DNA from 2 places in the Erwinia sp. SLM-02 genome. Region 2 is predicted to be linked to the other one. Evidence: predicted binding sites of a transcription regulator. Region 2 holds the regulator's gene; the other holds the start of a gene.
What was found. Region 2 encodes Fur, which represses iron uptake genes when iron is present. Its sites were predicted from a motif close to ATAATAATGAGAACNACTATCAA; they were not measured.
Positions count from the first base shown of each region.

Region 1: PGH32_RS10105 (TonB-dependent siderophore receptor) is a predicted target of Fur. The motif match lies at 4,123-4,145, and genes of this name have one in related genera.

Region 1 covers NZ_JAQISN010000001.1:2,151,703-2,159,118, forward strand. Annotated here, with positions in the region: gene PGH32_RS10085 (membrane-bound PQQ-dependent dehydrogenase, glucose/quinate/shikimate family) at 1-562, opposite strand, end outside; gene PGH32_RS10090 (hypothetical protein) at 1,025-1,624, shown strand; gene PGH32_RS10095 (NtaA/DmoA family FMN-dependent monooxygenase) at 1,756-3,063, opposite strand; gene PGH32_RS10100 (helix-turn-helix transcriptional regulator) at 3,175-4,071, opposite strand; gene PGH32_RS10105 (TonB-dependent siderophore receptor) at 4,351-6,495, shown strand; gene PGH32_RS10110 (ABC transporter substrate-binding protein) at 6,505-7,416, shown strand, end outside.
Region 2 covers NZ_JAQISN010000001.1:447,424-454,839, forward strand. Annotated here, with positions in the region: gene PGH32_RS02200 (MFS transporter) at 1-707, shown strand, start outside; gene PGH32_RS02205 (hypothetical protein) at 704-1,093, shown strand; gene mtr (tryptophan permease) at 1,210-2,457, shown strand; gene fur (ferric iron uptake transcriptional regulator) at 2,513-2,959, opposite strand; gene fldA (flavodoxin FldA) at 3,353-3,883, opposite strand; gene ybfE (LexA regulated protein) at 4,029-4,310, opposite strand; gene ybfF (esterase) at 4,457-5,221, opposite strand; gene seqA (replication initiation negative regulator SeqA) at 5,484-6,026, shown strand; gene pgm (phosphoglucomutase (alpha-D-glucose-1,6-bisphosphate-dependent)) at 6,051-7,416, shown strand, end outside.

The sequences.
Region 1 (7,416 bases), 1.7 Mb from region 2:
CCAGTTTATTCACGTTATCTTTAGTGATCTGGTTTAACTGGGAGAAACGCAGGCCGTCGGAAGTGCCGCCGTAGGCTGACCAGTCATTTTTCGCCAGTTCAGTCTGCACCGGTTTACGCTCGTTGGTGATGTCACCCGCTTTCGGTAGCGGATCGTAGAACATCATGCCGACGACCAGCGCCACAATCAGGATCAGCGTCGTGCCAAGGAACGGATGGAAACCGCGCGCCTGGCTGCCCTTCTGGGCTTTATAAAGTGGACGAACGACCCACGGCATCGCCAGCCACAGACCAATCAGGCCAATGATGTCGCCACGCGGGATCCACTGCCACTTATCAAAGCCAACTTCAAAGATCATCCACGCCAGGACGATCCACATCAGTACGGCATAAATAGACAGTGCGATTTTTTTGTTTAAAAACAGCGTTACTGCGGTCAGCAACAGTCCCAGCGCCATAATGACGTAGAACGGCGTTCCCCCGACCATCAGCAACTGACTTCCCATGTACAGCATGGCGATCCCTACAATCGCGATGACTATACTGGTTAGCTTATTAACCATGATAATCCCTCAATGTGTTGCGAAAATACTGAATAAGATTTACGTAGAATTACAGTAAACACACATTAATTTAACTAAAAAAATAAGATAACAAAACAATTTAATTTTAGTAATACAGCTAAACCATCCCGCAGCGAAAGCATTCTACTCAAATTTGCAGATTTAAATCCCGCCTGAACTGTTAATTTTGGAATATAGCTCCAGGTAAATACCTGAAAATTGCACCCTTTGCATCCGTGCTGCGAGCTTCCTCGATTATTAACAATTTATGTCAAAACGTACGCGAAAACGCGTCCCCCTCTCCTTTACCCTTCTTCAGGAACATTATTTCTACAGACCGCTTGAAAGTACGACAAATAACGTACAAAATAGGATACTCAACGATGAGACTCAGGGACGTAAAACGGCGGGCAATATGCTGCCTCCTCGACGGCGCAGAGTTAAACAGCAGGAGAACGATCAATGAAGATTGTGAAAGAAGGCGATACACGGAGCGTCCTGTGCCACCACTGCGGGAAATCAACGGCGACTTATCTGCTGCGCGACGTTGACTTCAGCGATCGCAGCGGTTCGGTAAAGAATATTCTTGCTGCCGTTTGCAACGGCTGTCAGCAGGTCGTTTCTGTCCCGGCGCAGTGCACGCCGCAGATTAAACAGGCATTCGATCAAAGTCGGCAGCCGCTGGAGGTCCGCGTTCCTGCGCACTTTCTGGATATTCTTAACGTCGCGACGCAAAAGATCGATGATTCACTGAGCGAGGAGTTCAGCAAGACGCTGATCCTTTACTATCTGCATGCGCTGGCCAGTGGCCGCTATACTCAGGATGAATTGAAATCACTGTTAAGCAGCGAACTGGCACAGGCCAAAGCGTCAAAACGCCTGTCGATGAAAATCAGCCAGCGGCAAATGGCAGAACTGACTGCCCTGATGCAGCAGCAGAATCTCAGCAAAATATCGGACGTGGTGAAAGCCGTGATCCTGAAAATCAATCAGGATCTGGTGCAGGGTAAAAACCTCAGCGGCCTTGCGGAACTGCGCAACGTGGCCGCGGCATTTTGCTGAAAAAACACGAGGCCGGAAAGTGTGTCGAACTGATATCACTCGCTGCCCCGCTGCTTTATTTCACTGCAGATCTCCAGATGGGTGTGCTGGCTGGCTGACTTTTCTGCAACCCGCAACACCATGCCAAAATACTACGCACCGCCGCGCCACGCTGTCAGCGGCGGCAGCTCCAGGCTGCTGCGGAAGTCCGCGCCGCGATAGTCCTCATCCAGCAGGCGTCTTTTACGCAGCTCCGGCAGCAGGCCGTTAAGCAGCAGATCCTGCTGGTCCGGCTGCCCCAGACCGTGCAGTGAAATCACATCCAGCACCCCGGCGCGATAGCGCTCCTCAATGGCATCGGCCAGCGATTCCGGCGTTCCGGCGACAAACCAGTGCCCGGTTTCTTCGGCAGCAATAATCAGCTGGCGCAGGGTCTGCCCTTCTCGGGCGAAGCGGGTGAAAATCTCCGCCCGTCCGCGACGCCGGTTAACGCTGGTCAGATCGGGCAGCAGATGCGACGGAATCGCTTCATCCAGCGGCAGATCCTGCAGATCGACGTTGCCGCCGAGCATATCCGCCAGTCGCAGTCGCCCGCGCTGATAGTCGATGCGCTGGTGCTTTTCCTCCAGCCTGCGCGCCACATCCGCCGGGCTTTCACCGATGATTGAATGGAATGAGTTCATAATCAGCGGTGCCGTAAGTCGTTCAAAACCCTGCGCCCGCTGGCGGACATCGCTGACAAAGGCCTGCGCGGCGGACAGCGTCGGCTGCGAGGTATAAATGACCTCGGCATAGCGCGCGCCCAGCGTGATGCCCGCTTCGGACTGACCGGCCTGAAACTGCACCGGTCGGCCCTGCGGCGGCGGCGGTACGTTCAGCGGCCCGGCCACCTGGAAGACATCGCCGCGATAGTTCGCCGGATGCAGCCTGGTGTGATCGACCTTTGCACCGCCGCTGGCCAGCCGGCTGACGGCAGCGGGATCGTTGGCGCCGAACAGTGCGTTAATCACTTCAATAAATTCGGTCGCCCGCGCGTAACGGTTTTCCGGCGAGGGCAGTTCACCGCCGCCAAAATTTTCCTCGCCGACCGACGAGGTGACCGCGTTCCAGCCCGCACGACCGCCGCTGATGTGGTCAAGGGTGCCAATCAGTCGGGCGAGGTTATAAGGGTGCTGAAAAGTGGTGGTCACCGTGGCAATCAGGCCGATCTGCCGTGTTACCTGGCTTAACGCCGCCAGCACCACAATCGGATCCTGGCTACCGGTGATCCCCGCCAGTCCGGCGGGATCGCTCTGAAGCAGATCGGCGGTAAACAGCCCGGTGATTTTCTCGCGCTCGGCTATTTTTGCCAGCGCCACGGCGCGATCGATGCCGTAAGTCACCGGCCTATCGCCCGCGGCATAAATGGCACTGCTCGCCCCCACCAGGGTTTTTAAACGTCTTCTCTCTCCACCCGCCACCGTTATCCCCTCATTTTTCATCCCGTTCAGAGGGTTAAAACATAGCGGCATGGCATTTTAGCGCCACCAAGAAAAATGAATGTCGATGGGCAAAAATCAGCTAAAGGTGAGCTATCCCCGCAGGGATTTTGGCGAAATGCCATATTTTTTGCGGAAGGCGACGGAAAAATGCGCCGGGGTGTAACCCACGCTGTACGCGGCCGTCGACACGCTCATCTCACCTTCGGTGAGCATCCGCCACGCCGTCTCCAGACGCAGATTTTGCAGATATTCGAAGACGCTTTCACCGAACTGACGGCGGAAACCCACGGTCAGCTTGCGCGTGTTAAACCCCACGCTCAGGGCCAGTTCGGCCAGCGACGGCGGATTGAGCATCCGATCCGCAAGCAGCGAACGCGCCAGATGCAGCTTGTCGATATCCCCGCTGGAGAGGCGCAGCGCGCCGGACTCCCGCTGCGGTCGCGAAGTCAGCGTATCCAGCGCATGGGCAACGATTTCCAGCGCCTTACCGGACAGGAACAGCGCTCTGGACAGCCCCTGCATCGGGCAGGTCGCCACCTGGGCATGCAGCGACTTGATGGTGGCAGACGCATCCAGCACCAGCAGGCGCGGACCGCTGAATCGCCGGAGCTGGAAAGAGTCCTCCAGCTGCTGCTGAAACTCGCTGTCGATATGGCTGGCGACGGCGGCAGGCGTCAAAGCGACGGTGGTGTAATCCAGCTGGCGGCCGGGTTCAAACCGCTGACGGCTCTCCCCTTCCTGCTGATTCCACACCGCGCAGACGCAGGGACCGGTAATATGCTGCCTGCCGGAGCCGGGCAGATCGCACAGTAGCTCACCGCGATCGACAACGATCAGCTTCAGCCCCGGGACCAGCTGCTCCTGAAGCCATTCGTCTTTATCGGGCCGCAGCGAACCGCTGCTCATGGCAATGGTGCCATCAAACATGGCGTGGTTAGCAGGCAAAGGAAGCGCGCTACCGGAGGCGCTGTCGCTAAACTTGTTCATGTCGCTGTCCGTTAGTTCCGGCGGTTTTGCGCCGGGCGTGGCAATCACCGGATGAAATCGATTCTCATTCTCACATTACCAGTCTCACCGCCTGCCGTCCACCTCGGGACGAAAGTCTCTTTTCGTTAACCTTATAATTACAATGGCTTTATCCGACGTATCCCTGTTAAAAAATCGAAAGAAATAGTCGCGCCAGCGAAAGCCTCCGCCGTTGCCGAAAATCTCCCGCCAGTGAGAATAGTCAGCGCTTATTTCACAGTAAAAGCCGGGGAGGCTCTGGTGTCCGACCATAATAAACATAAATTATCGACAATCGCCGCGTGCGTGGCGCTTGCCACCTTAAGCATCGCGACATCCGTGCGGGCGCAGCAGCCCGGCGAAGAACAGACCCTGACGGTCACCGCCGATGACAGCGCAAAACCGACTGAAGGCTATGTGGCAAAGCAGAGCAGCACCGGCAGCCGCACCAACAGCTCGGTGGTGGCTACGCCGCAGTCGCTGAGCGTGATCGGTCGCGACGAGCTGACCGACCGGAATGTGCAGACCACCACCGAGGCGCTGCGCTACACGCCGGGCGTCTTTACCTCTACGACCGCGATCAACTCACGCTTTGACTACTTCAGCATCCGCGGCTTTGACGCCACGCTGAACGGTTCGCTGCTGGACGGCCTGCGGTCGACCACCGCGCAATCCTACGTCCGCTATCAGCCGTATGGGCTGGAAAGCATCGATGTGCTGCGCGGCCCGGCAGGGTTTATGTACGGCAGTGGTTCGCCGGGCGGCGTGGTGAATGCCGTCAGCAAGCGCCCGACCGAAGAGGCACGCCGCGAAGTGGGTGTTCAGGTTGGCAACCACGGCCGCTATCAGGGGCAGTTTGACGTCTCCGGTCCGCTGACCGATGACAAAACCGTACTCTACCGCGTGGTGGGCGTGGGCCGCGACAGCAATACCCAGTTTAACAACGTGCCGGACGACACGATGTATCTGGCGCCGTCGCTGACCTGGCAGCCCAACACCGATACGTCGCTGACGCTGCTCTCCTCATTCAGCCGCGACACCTTTGGTCCGCCGCGCAGCTACACGCCAATTAACGGTACGCTGCTGAGCAACCCCAACGGTAAAATTCCGCGTAATCAGTATCTGGACGGCAGCAACCTCGACAACCACATCACCCAGTTTAACGTCGGCTACGAGCTGGATCACCGCTTCGATAATATCTGGTCGGCGCACTCCGCCGCGCGCTACAGCTATACCGATCTGCTGACCCAGACCTATTCCGGCGCCGGTCTGGCGGCGGATATGCGCACGCTGAAACGTAACGCCTATGAGTTTGGCATTGTCGGTAAAATTCTGGCGACGGATAACAACCTTAAGGCCGAGTGGGATGCCGGCCCGGTGCGGGGCACATCCGTGGTGGGCGTGTCCTATCGCCGCACCGGCGAGGATTACTACCTGAACTACGGCGCCGCGCCGTCAATTGACATCTACAGCCCGACCTACGGCGGCCGCTTCACCACGCCGGCAACCACGTTTAGCAGCACCTATCAGACCGCCGATGAAACCGGGGTTTACCTGGGCAATACGCTGGCGCTGGCCGAACGGCTGATGCTCGACCTCTCCGCCCGCGAGGACTGGGCATCGGTCCATACCGCTAACCGGGTGAGCAACACCAGTACCGATCAAAACGATCACCACTTCACCTGGCGTGCCGGACTGACGTGGCTGACCGATGTTGGCGTGGCACCGTACGTCAGCTACACCACCTCGTTCGCGCCGGTGCTGGGTACGAATCTTTACGGCGAAAGCTATAAACCGACCACCGGCAAGCAGATTGAGGCCGGGGTAAAATACCAGCCGGAAAGCGTCGACGGCCTGTTTACCCTCGCCTGGTTCGATCTGGAGCAGAACAACGTCTCGACAACGGACCCGGATAACGCCCTGAACACCGTCCAGACCGGGCAGGTGACATCAAAAGGCATCGAGGCCTCCGCCAGCGTCAATATCACCCCGGCGTTTAAAGCCATCGCCAGCTACACGTGGAACGATCTGGAAACCACCAAAACCAGTACCGCCAGCGCGCTGGGTAAAACCCCGACCGGCCTGCCGGAGCAGATGGCATCGCTGTGGGGCGACTACAGCATTCAGCAGGGCCCGCTGGCCAGCCTCGGCATTGGCGCGGGCGTGCGCTACGTCGGCAAAACCTGGGCGGATTCCGCCAACACCATCCGCGTACCGTCCTACACCGTGGTGGATGCCGCCGTGCACTACGATCTCGGCCAGCTGAGCAGCTCGCTGAAGGGCGTCAGCGCGGCGGTCAACGTCAACAACCTGTTCGATAAAGACTATTACACCACCTGCTCTTCCACCTCGTGCAATCAGGGCACTGACCGCACGATCGTGGGCAGCGTCAGCTACCGCTGGTAAGGATATAAAATGATGATCACACTTCGGGCAGGCTCCGCTGCCCGCGGTACGTTTAACGTACTGCTGATGATTTTACTGCTTGCCGCCTGCGCGCTGTTCGCGACCGCCCGCGCCGCTGAAAGCAGCAGCGTGACGGTGACCGATATGCTTAACCGCACCGTGACCCTGCCCGCGCCGGCGAAGCGCATCGTGCTGGCCGAAAGCCGCCACATTATGACGCTGGCGCTGCTGGATAAAGACCCGCTCTCCCGCGTCGTCGCCTGGGGTACCGACCTGCAACGCTACTCGCCCTCAACCTGGCAGGCGCTGAAGCAGCGCTTCCCGCAGGCGGCGTCGATCCCGGAAATCGGCGATCTCAACAGCGGCACGTTCTCAATGGAGGCGGCGATTGCGGCAAAACCGGATCTGGTGGTGTTTACGCTGTATGGCCCCATTCCTGACGGCCTGAGCAAGCTGGACGCCGCCCACGTGCCCTACGTATTTGTTGATTTCTTCCGCCATCCGCTGACCAAAACCGTGCCGAGCATGCGCATGCTGGGCAAACTGACCGGCCATGAACAGCAGGCAGAGGCCTTTATCGCCTTTTACCAACAGCATATGGACGACGTGGCGAAACGGGTGGCGAAAGAGCCGACGCGACCTGGGGTGTTCTTCCACCTCAATCCCGGCGGCGAAGAGTGCTGCTTTACCTCCGGCAAGGGCAATATGAGTGATTTTATTGCCGTCGCGGGAGGGGAAAACCTCGGCGTGAAGACGCTGAATCAGGCCATCGGCAGGCTGAATCTGGAATACGTGCTGGCGCAGAAGCCGGACTTTTACCTGGCCGGTGGCGGTTCCAGCGTCAGCCGCAAGGGGCTGAACGTCGGGCCGGGCGTTTCCGCCGCTGAGAGCGCTCGTTCGCTGAAGGCAATTGTGTCCAGT
Region 2 (7,416 bases):
AGCAGCAGTCGTTGCTGTATGCCACGCTGTGGCTGGCTGCGGCTTTGCTGCTGGCGTGGGGGTATCTGCGGCATTATCGTCGCCAGCCGTCGGCGATACTTGACCTCAGCCTGCTGCGAAATCGTCAACTTAACCTGTCCATCGCCGTTTACTATGCCGTACCGGGCGTATTTACCGGCGTTAACCTGCTGACTATTTTCTACATGCAGCAGGTTTTGCATTTCAGCGCCGGGCATACCGGCAGCTTTATGATGCTCTACGGTGCCGGAGCGCTGGTGGCGATGCTGGTCGCCGGGCGAATTTATTACCGGGTAGGCGCGCCTCGCTTATTCTGCTGCGGTCTGCTGCTGCACAGCGGCGGCATTGCGCTGCTTTCTCTGGTCGGTCATCCGGGGGATGGGGAGGTGCTGTGTGCGGCCTATCTGCTGATGGGGATCGGGGGTGGGATCGCGGCGAACTGTGCGCAGACCACGGCATTAATTGAGCTGAACGAGCAGCAGATGAGCCGGGGCAGTACGCTGTGGAATATTAACCGCCAGCTGACGTTCAGCCTGGGTACCGCGCTGTTTACGCTGCTGCTGGCGTTACTGAGCCACTATTTTCCCGGTGAAAGGGCATGGCATCTTGCATTTATTATTGCGGCCGTGGTCGGATTACTGCCGCTGTGGCTGATTTATCAACGACGTTTTCATAAGGAAATTCAATGACAGATTTAACCGACAAGGCTTCGCAAAGCGTGATTGTGCTGCACCAGCTGATTGAGGCTGTCTTTCACGGCGACGGCAGTCAGCTTACTGAGCTGCTGACGCATTTTGATGACGATTTTATGATGGTCACACCGGCCGGAAAAACCCTGGCGCTGGCAGAGGTTGAGGCCTTATTCGGCCGCTTAACCGGCGCACGGGAGGGGATGACGATCGCCATTGAGCAGTGCAAAGTCATTTCGCAGCGGGGGGATGAAGTGGTTATTCAGTACCACGAGCTGCAGCATCAGCAGGAGAATCACACTCATCGCATTTCGCTGGCGGTAATTAATTGCGCAACCCAGCCGCCGCGCTGGCGCTATCTGCAGGAAACGATGGTAACAAACTGATTACCGTACTAGTTCGTGAGTGCGTAATTGTGTAGAATGTGCGGCGTTGATGCCGTACATCCAGTGAATAATTCCGGTGATGGCGGCGAGTTTCCGTTTTTTGCTAAGGATTAGTCATGGATTTACCGGTTTCCACCGCCCGCCTGCCTTCGACACTCTGGGGAACCTTAATTATTAGCGGCACCATTATCGGTGCCGGGATGTTCTCACTCCCCGTGGTGATGTCCGGTGCCTGGTTCCTGTGGTCATCTGCGCTGTTGGTTGTCACCTGGTTCTGCATGCTGCTCTCCGGGCTGCTGTTCCTGGAGGCCAGCCTGCATTATCCCGCCGGGGCCAGCTTCGACACCATTACTCGCGATCTGCTGGGCCGGGGCTGGAACCTGATTAACGGACTGTCGGTGGCCTTCGTTCTGGGGATCCTCACCTATGCCTATATCTCCGCCAGCGGAGCCATTATTCAGCACACGCTGAGCCAGCTTTCACTGCCGGTTTCTGCCCGCAGCGCCGGTTTCGCCTTCACGCTGCTGGTGGCGGTGTTTATCTGGCTGGGTACCGCGATGGTCAGCCGTATGACGCTGATTTTCCTCGGCGCTAAGGTGATTACGTTTCTTATCATCTTTGGGGGTCTGCTGTGGCATATCGAACCGGTAAAACTGCTGGACAGCCAGAGTGAAGAGAGCCACTACCTGCGCTATCTGTGGATGGTTATCCCCTTCTGCCTCGCGTCATTCGGCTATCACGGGAATATTGCCGGGCTGGTCAGTTACTATCAGAAGAACGGCAGCCGGGTATGCCGCTGTCTGGTGTTCGGCACGCTGCTGGCGCTGGCGATTTATTTTATCTGGATCGTCGGCACGATGGGGAACATCCCACGGCATGAATTCAAAGCAATTGCCGCTCAGGGGGGGAATATCGACGTGCTGGTTGCCGCACTTTCCGGTGTGTTGCACAGTCCTTATCTCAATCTGCTGCTGGATATTTTCTCGAACTTTGCCGTGGCCTGTTCGTTCCTCGGCGTCAGCCTGGGGTTCTTTGACTATCTTGCCGACCTGTTTAAGTTCGATCGCTCCGCGTTCGGTCGGTTAAAAACGACCGTTGTCACCTTCATTCTCCCTCTGACGGCGGCGATGATTTGGCCAAACGGTTTTCTGGTGGCGATTGGCTACGCCGGGCTGGCGGCAACGCTGTGGGCAGTGATCACGCCGGCGATGCTGGCACGAAAAGCGCGACAGCGTTTTGCCACGGCGGGATGGCAGGTCAGGGGAGGGATGGCTCCGATCGTGCTGGTGCTGATCTTTGGGGCGGTGAATGCGCTGGTGTCTGTATTATCCTACTGGAACGTCCTGCCGGTCTATGCCGGATAACAGGCAAAAAAAAACCGGTGGATAGCCACCGGTTTCATGCTGATTTCAGAACAAATTACTCGTCATCGTGCAGCGTGTCGTCTTCACGGCAGTCGCCCTTAGAGCAATGGCCATAAAGGTACAGGCTGTGGTTGCTCAGTTTAATTCCGTGGCGCGTTGCGATTTCACGCTGGCGCGCTTCAATGTACTCATCACGGAATTCAATAACTTTACCGCAGTCCAGACAGATCAAGTGATCGTGGTGGTGCTGCTGGGTCAGTTCGAAAACGGATTTACCGCCTTCAAAGTTATGACGGGTAACGATCCCTGCGTCATCAAACTGGTTAAGCACGCGGTAAACCGTGGCTAAACCGATTTCTTCGCCCATATCAATCAGGCGCTTATACAAGTCTTCCGCACTGACGTGATGGCCTTCTGGTTCCTGAAGCACTTCCAGAATTTTCAGTCGTGGAAGCGTGACTTTCAGGCCGGCCTTCTTTAATGCGGTATTGTTGTCAGTCATGCGGATATTGTCCTGTTACTTTGCTAGTCACTTAGTGGCTGAAAAGCCCTGAACATCGGTTGACGCTAGAGTTGGATGCGTCACAGTATAGAACTCATACATCGAAATGAAAACAACAGGAATGCCTGAAACCACTGTTGGATGTAAGGATTAATGTCATTACGTCCTGGGAGGCTCGCGTCCAAATCGTACTAAGTTAACATTTCGCTCTATCTCATCCCTTCGCCCGGTGATGGAAAAAGATCGTTCAGAGATGCTGAAGGATGAGAAAGCGGGTAACCGATAGGGTTATTGTACATTTTTACAGGTGGAAGTTACAAATACGTATCTATTACTTCTATAGGAAAAATCACTGACTTGATGTGAGATGTCTCCCACATCAAGCCGTTGGCATCAGGCTTCGATGATTTCTTTCAGCTGAAGTTCATCAAAAATCTGTTTCACCCATTTATCAACGCGCTCATTGGTCAGTTCCGGCTGACGGTCTTCGTCAATGGCCAGTCCAAGGAAGTGGTTGTCATCGGCCAGCCCTTTAGAGGCTTCAAAGTTGTAACCTTCGGTCGGCCACTGGCCTACCAGAATCGCACCGTTTGGCTCAATGATGTCGCGGATGGTGCCCATCGCATCGCAGAAATATTCTGAGTAGTCTTCCTGATCGCCGCAGCCGAACAGGGCAACCAGTTTTCCGTTGAAGTCGATCTCTTCCAGCGTCGGGAAAAAGTCATCCCAGTCGCACTGGGCTTCACCGTAATACCAGGTGGGAATGCCCAGCAGCAGAATGTCGAAGGCTTCAAGGTCTTCTTTGCTGCTTTTGGCAATATCACGAACTTCTGCAACGTCTTTACCCAGCTGTTTCTGGATCATCTTTGCAATGTTTTCCGTATTGCCCGTATCGCTGCCAAAGAAAATGCCTACGATTGCCATGAGTTTAATAACCTCTTGAATCTTAATGATATGGTGGCTGCCAAAATTTTTGCAGATGGCGTTAATGATAGCAGACCGCCGGGAGCGGATAAATGAGTAATCCTGCTGCTTTTGTCGCATTGTGCCCTGAGGGCGCGCGCGACGTTCAGGACTGAAGGTGTTTTAACTGGTTCAGCAACATCTCTTCAATCAGCTCGCTGCGGCTCATATTGCGCGCATCGGCCAGCTGGTTCAGCGCATCAACGGCTTCACTGTTCATTTTCAGCTCGACGCGCTTAAGCCCGCGAACTTTATCGCGCTTAAGCTGATTGCGTTTATTGATGCGCAGCTGCTCATCACGCGTCAGCGGATTAGTTTTCGGTCGTCCCGGGCGACGTTCATCTGCGAACAGATCGAGCGTTGTGCGGTCCGTGTTCTCTTTTGCCATAGAATAGTGATACTGAAAGGCTGGATTTCTGATGTGTCAGGCCGTTATCCGCCGGAAAAATCACCAGCGGAAAAATGTCAGCGCGCATCATACCCCAGTGAAAGTGATGACGACAATGTTTTAACAACATAGGGAAATAATTGTTTTTACAGCACAAAAAATCGACGAATTGCGCGTAAAACTGCATCAGGTTTTTCAGCATGCACCCAGTGCCCCGCCCCCGTTACAACGTGGGCCCGCGCCTGAGGGAATTGCGCCAGCAGCGCGTCACGATATTCATCCGCCAGATAGGGTGAACGTTCACCGCGTATAAATAGCGCGGGATGCGGCCAGGCGGGCTGCGGTTGCCAGCCGATAATCCGGTCGTAGCACTGATACAGCACCGGTACATTGAAGCGCCATTCGCCCTCGTGGAACGATTTTAGCAGAAACTGGATCACGCCTTCTTCCGCCAGCGTCTGGCGCATCAGCGCGGCCGCTTCGCTACGTGAGGCGATCCCTGCATCCGTCACCGCCTGCAGCGCGGAGAAAATATCATCATGATGGCGCGTCGGGTAGGCGACCGGTGCCATATCGATGACCACCAGCCCCGCTACGCGATCCGCTGCCAGGGCGGTTAACTTCATGGCAATTTTACCACCCATTGAGTGGCCGATAACGCCAAAGCGCTCGACGCCCAACCCGTCTAACGTTTCCAGCACGTCCTGCGCCATCAGCGTGTAATCCATCTCCGGCGACCGGGGAGAAAGCCCGTGGTTGCGCACATCAAGCTGAATCAGACGGCGATGCTGTTTTAACTCGCGAGCGAGCACGCCAAGGTTATCCAGGCTGCCAAAAAGCCCGTGAATTAACACCAGCGGTAAATCGTCAGTCGCAGATTGTTCAGATTGCAGGCGGACATTCAAATTCATAGCAAAGTTCTTACAGTTGAAACGAAGGCTTAGGGTATCATGGATTTTACATTTTCTGCCGGGGGTAGCACAGACGGTGCCCGCGATCTTTTTACGGCAAATTCTGACTTTTGCTGGCAAAGAGGGCTTACGCTACACCCGGAGTGGATTTAACTTTATAATCCTGAAGTTAGGATCCAGGTTTCAGAAAACGGACGATCCTGAAGATCGCGCCTGTTTTTATGCCCGATTCTGACAGAAGCAACAACCGTACTGGATAAAGATGAAAACGATAGAAGTCGACGAAGAGCTATACCGCTATATTGCCAGCCATACTCAGCATATTGGGGAGAGCGCATCGGACATTTTACGCCGTATGCTGAAATTCACCGCGGGCCAGACAGCACCAGCGGCACCGGCACCGGCTGCGCAGGCGGCAAAAGAACCAGCCGCCGTGAAATCTGAATCTCGCCCGCAGGATCGCGTTCGCGCGGTGCGTGAACTGCTGCTTTCCGATGAGTATGCCGAGCAGAAGAAAGTGGTGAACAGGTTTATGCTGATCTTATCGACTTTGTATACCCTGGACGCCAAAGCCTTTGGCGATGCCACCGAGTCGCTGCATGGCCGCACGCGTGTCTACTTCGCGGGCAACCAGCAGACGCTGACGCAGAACGGCACGCATACCAAGCCGCAGCATATTCCGGGCACCCCTTACTGGGTGATCACCAATACCAATACCGGCCGTAAGCGCAGCATGGTGGAACATATCATGTTATCGATGCAGTTCCCGGCGGAACTGACCGAGAAAGTTTGCGGTACCCTTTAACCGAAGCGTCAGGGAGAAGCGCCAATGGCCAATCACCCCCGTGCCGGGCAGCCAGCCCGGCAGAGCGATTTAATTAACGTTGCACAATTAACATCGCAGTATTACGTACTGCAGCCTGAACTGGGCAATGCTGAACATGCCGTTAAATTCGGCACCTCAGGTCATCGCGGTAGCGCGGGTCGTCACAGTTTCAATGAAACGCATATCCTGGCCATTGCTCAGGCTATTGCCGAAGAACGTAAAAAGAACGGCGTGACCGGACCCTGCTATGTGGGTAAAGACACCCATGCGCTGTCCGAACCGGCAATTATTTCGGTGCTGGAAGTGCTGGCGGCCAACGGTGTGGATGTGATTGTGCAGCAGGATAATGGCTATACGCCGACGCCTGCGATTTCCAACGCGATCCTTGAGCATAACAAAGCCGGTGCGGCACTGGCGGACGGTATCGTGATTACGCCGTCCCATAACCCACCGGAAGACGGCGGCATTAAGTACAACCCACCCAACGGTGGACCGGCCGATACCAACGTCACCAAAGTGGTTGAGGATCGTGCCAACGTCCTGATTCAGGGCGGTCTGAAAGACGTTAAGCGCATTTCTCTGGATGAGGCCTGGGCGAGCGGCCATCTGCAGGAGCAGGATCTGATCCAGCCTTATATTGAAGGCCTGGCGCAGATCGTGGATATTCCGGCGATTCAGAAAGCCGGTCTGAAAATTGGCGTCGATCCTTTAGGCGGCTCCGGCATTGCCTACTGGCAGCGCATCGCCGAGTTCTACAAGCTCGATCTGACCATCGTAAACGATGCCGTCGATCAGACTTTCCGCTTTATGCACCTTGATAAAGATGGCGTGATCCGTATGGATTGCTCATCCGAGTGTGCGATGGCGGGGCTGCTGGCGCTGCGCGACAAGTTCGATCTGGCCTTTGCCAACGATCCTGATTATGACCGCCACGGCATCGTCACCCCCGCCGGGCTGATGAATCCTAACCACTATCTGGCCGTTGCCGTGAACTATCTGTTCCAGCATCGTCCGCAGTGGGGCAAGGATGTGGCCGTAGGCAAAACGCTGGTGTCCAGCGCGATGATTGACCGTGTTGTGAACGATATCGGCCGCAAGCTGGTGGAAGTGCCGGTAGGCTTCAAATGGTTCGTTGATGGTCTGTTTGACGGGACCTTTGGCTTCGGTGGCGAGGAGAGCGCGGGCGCATCCTTCCTGCGCTTTGACGGCACCCCATGGTCAACCGATAAAGACGGTATCATCATGTGCCTGCTGGCCGCGGAAATTACCGCCGTCACCGGCAAAAATCCGCAGCAGCACTATGATGAACTGGCCGAACGCTTCGGTGCGCCAAGCTACAACCGTATTCAGGCGGCGGCAACGTCAGCCC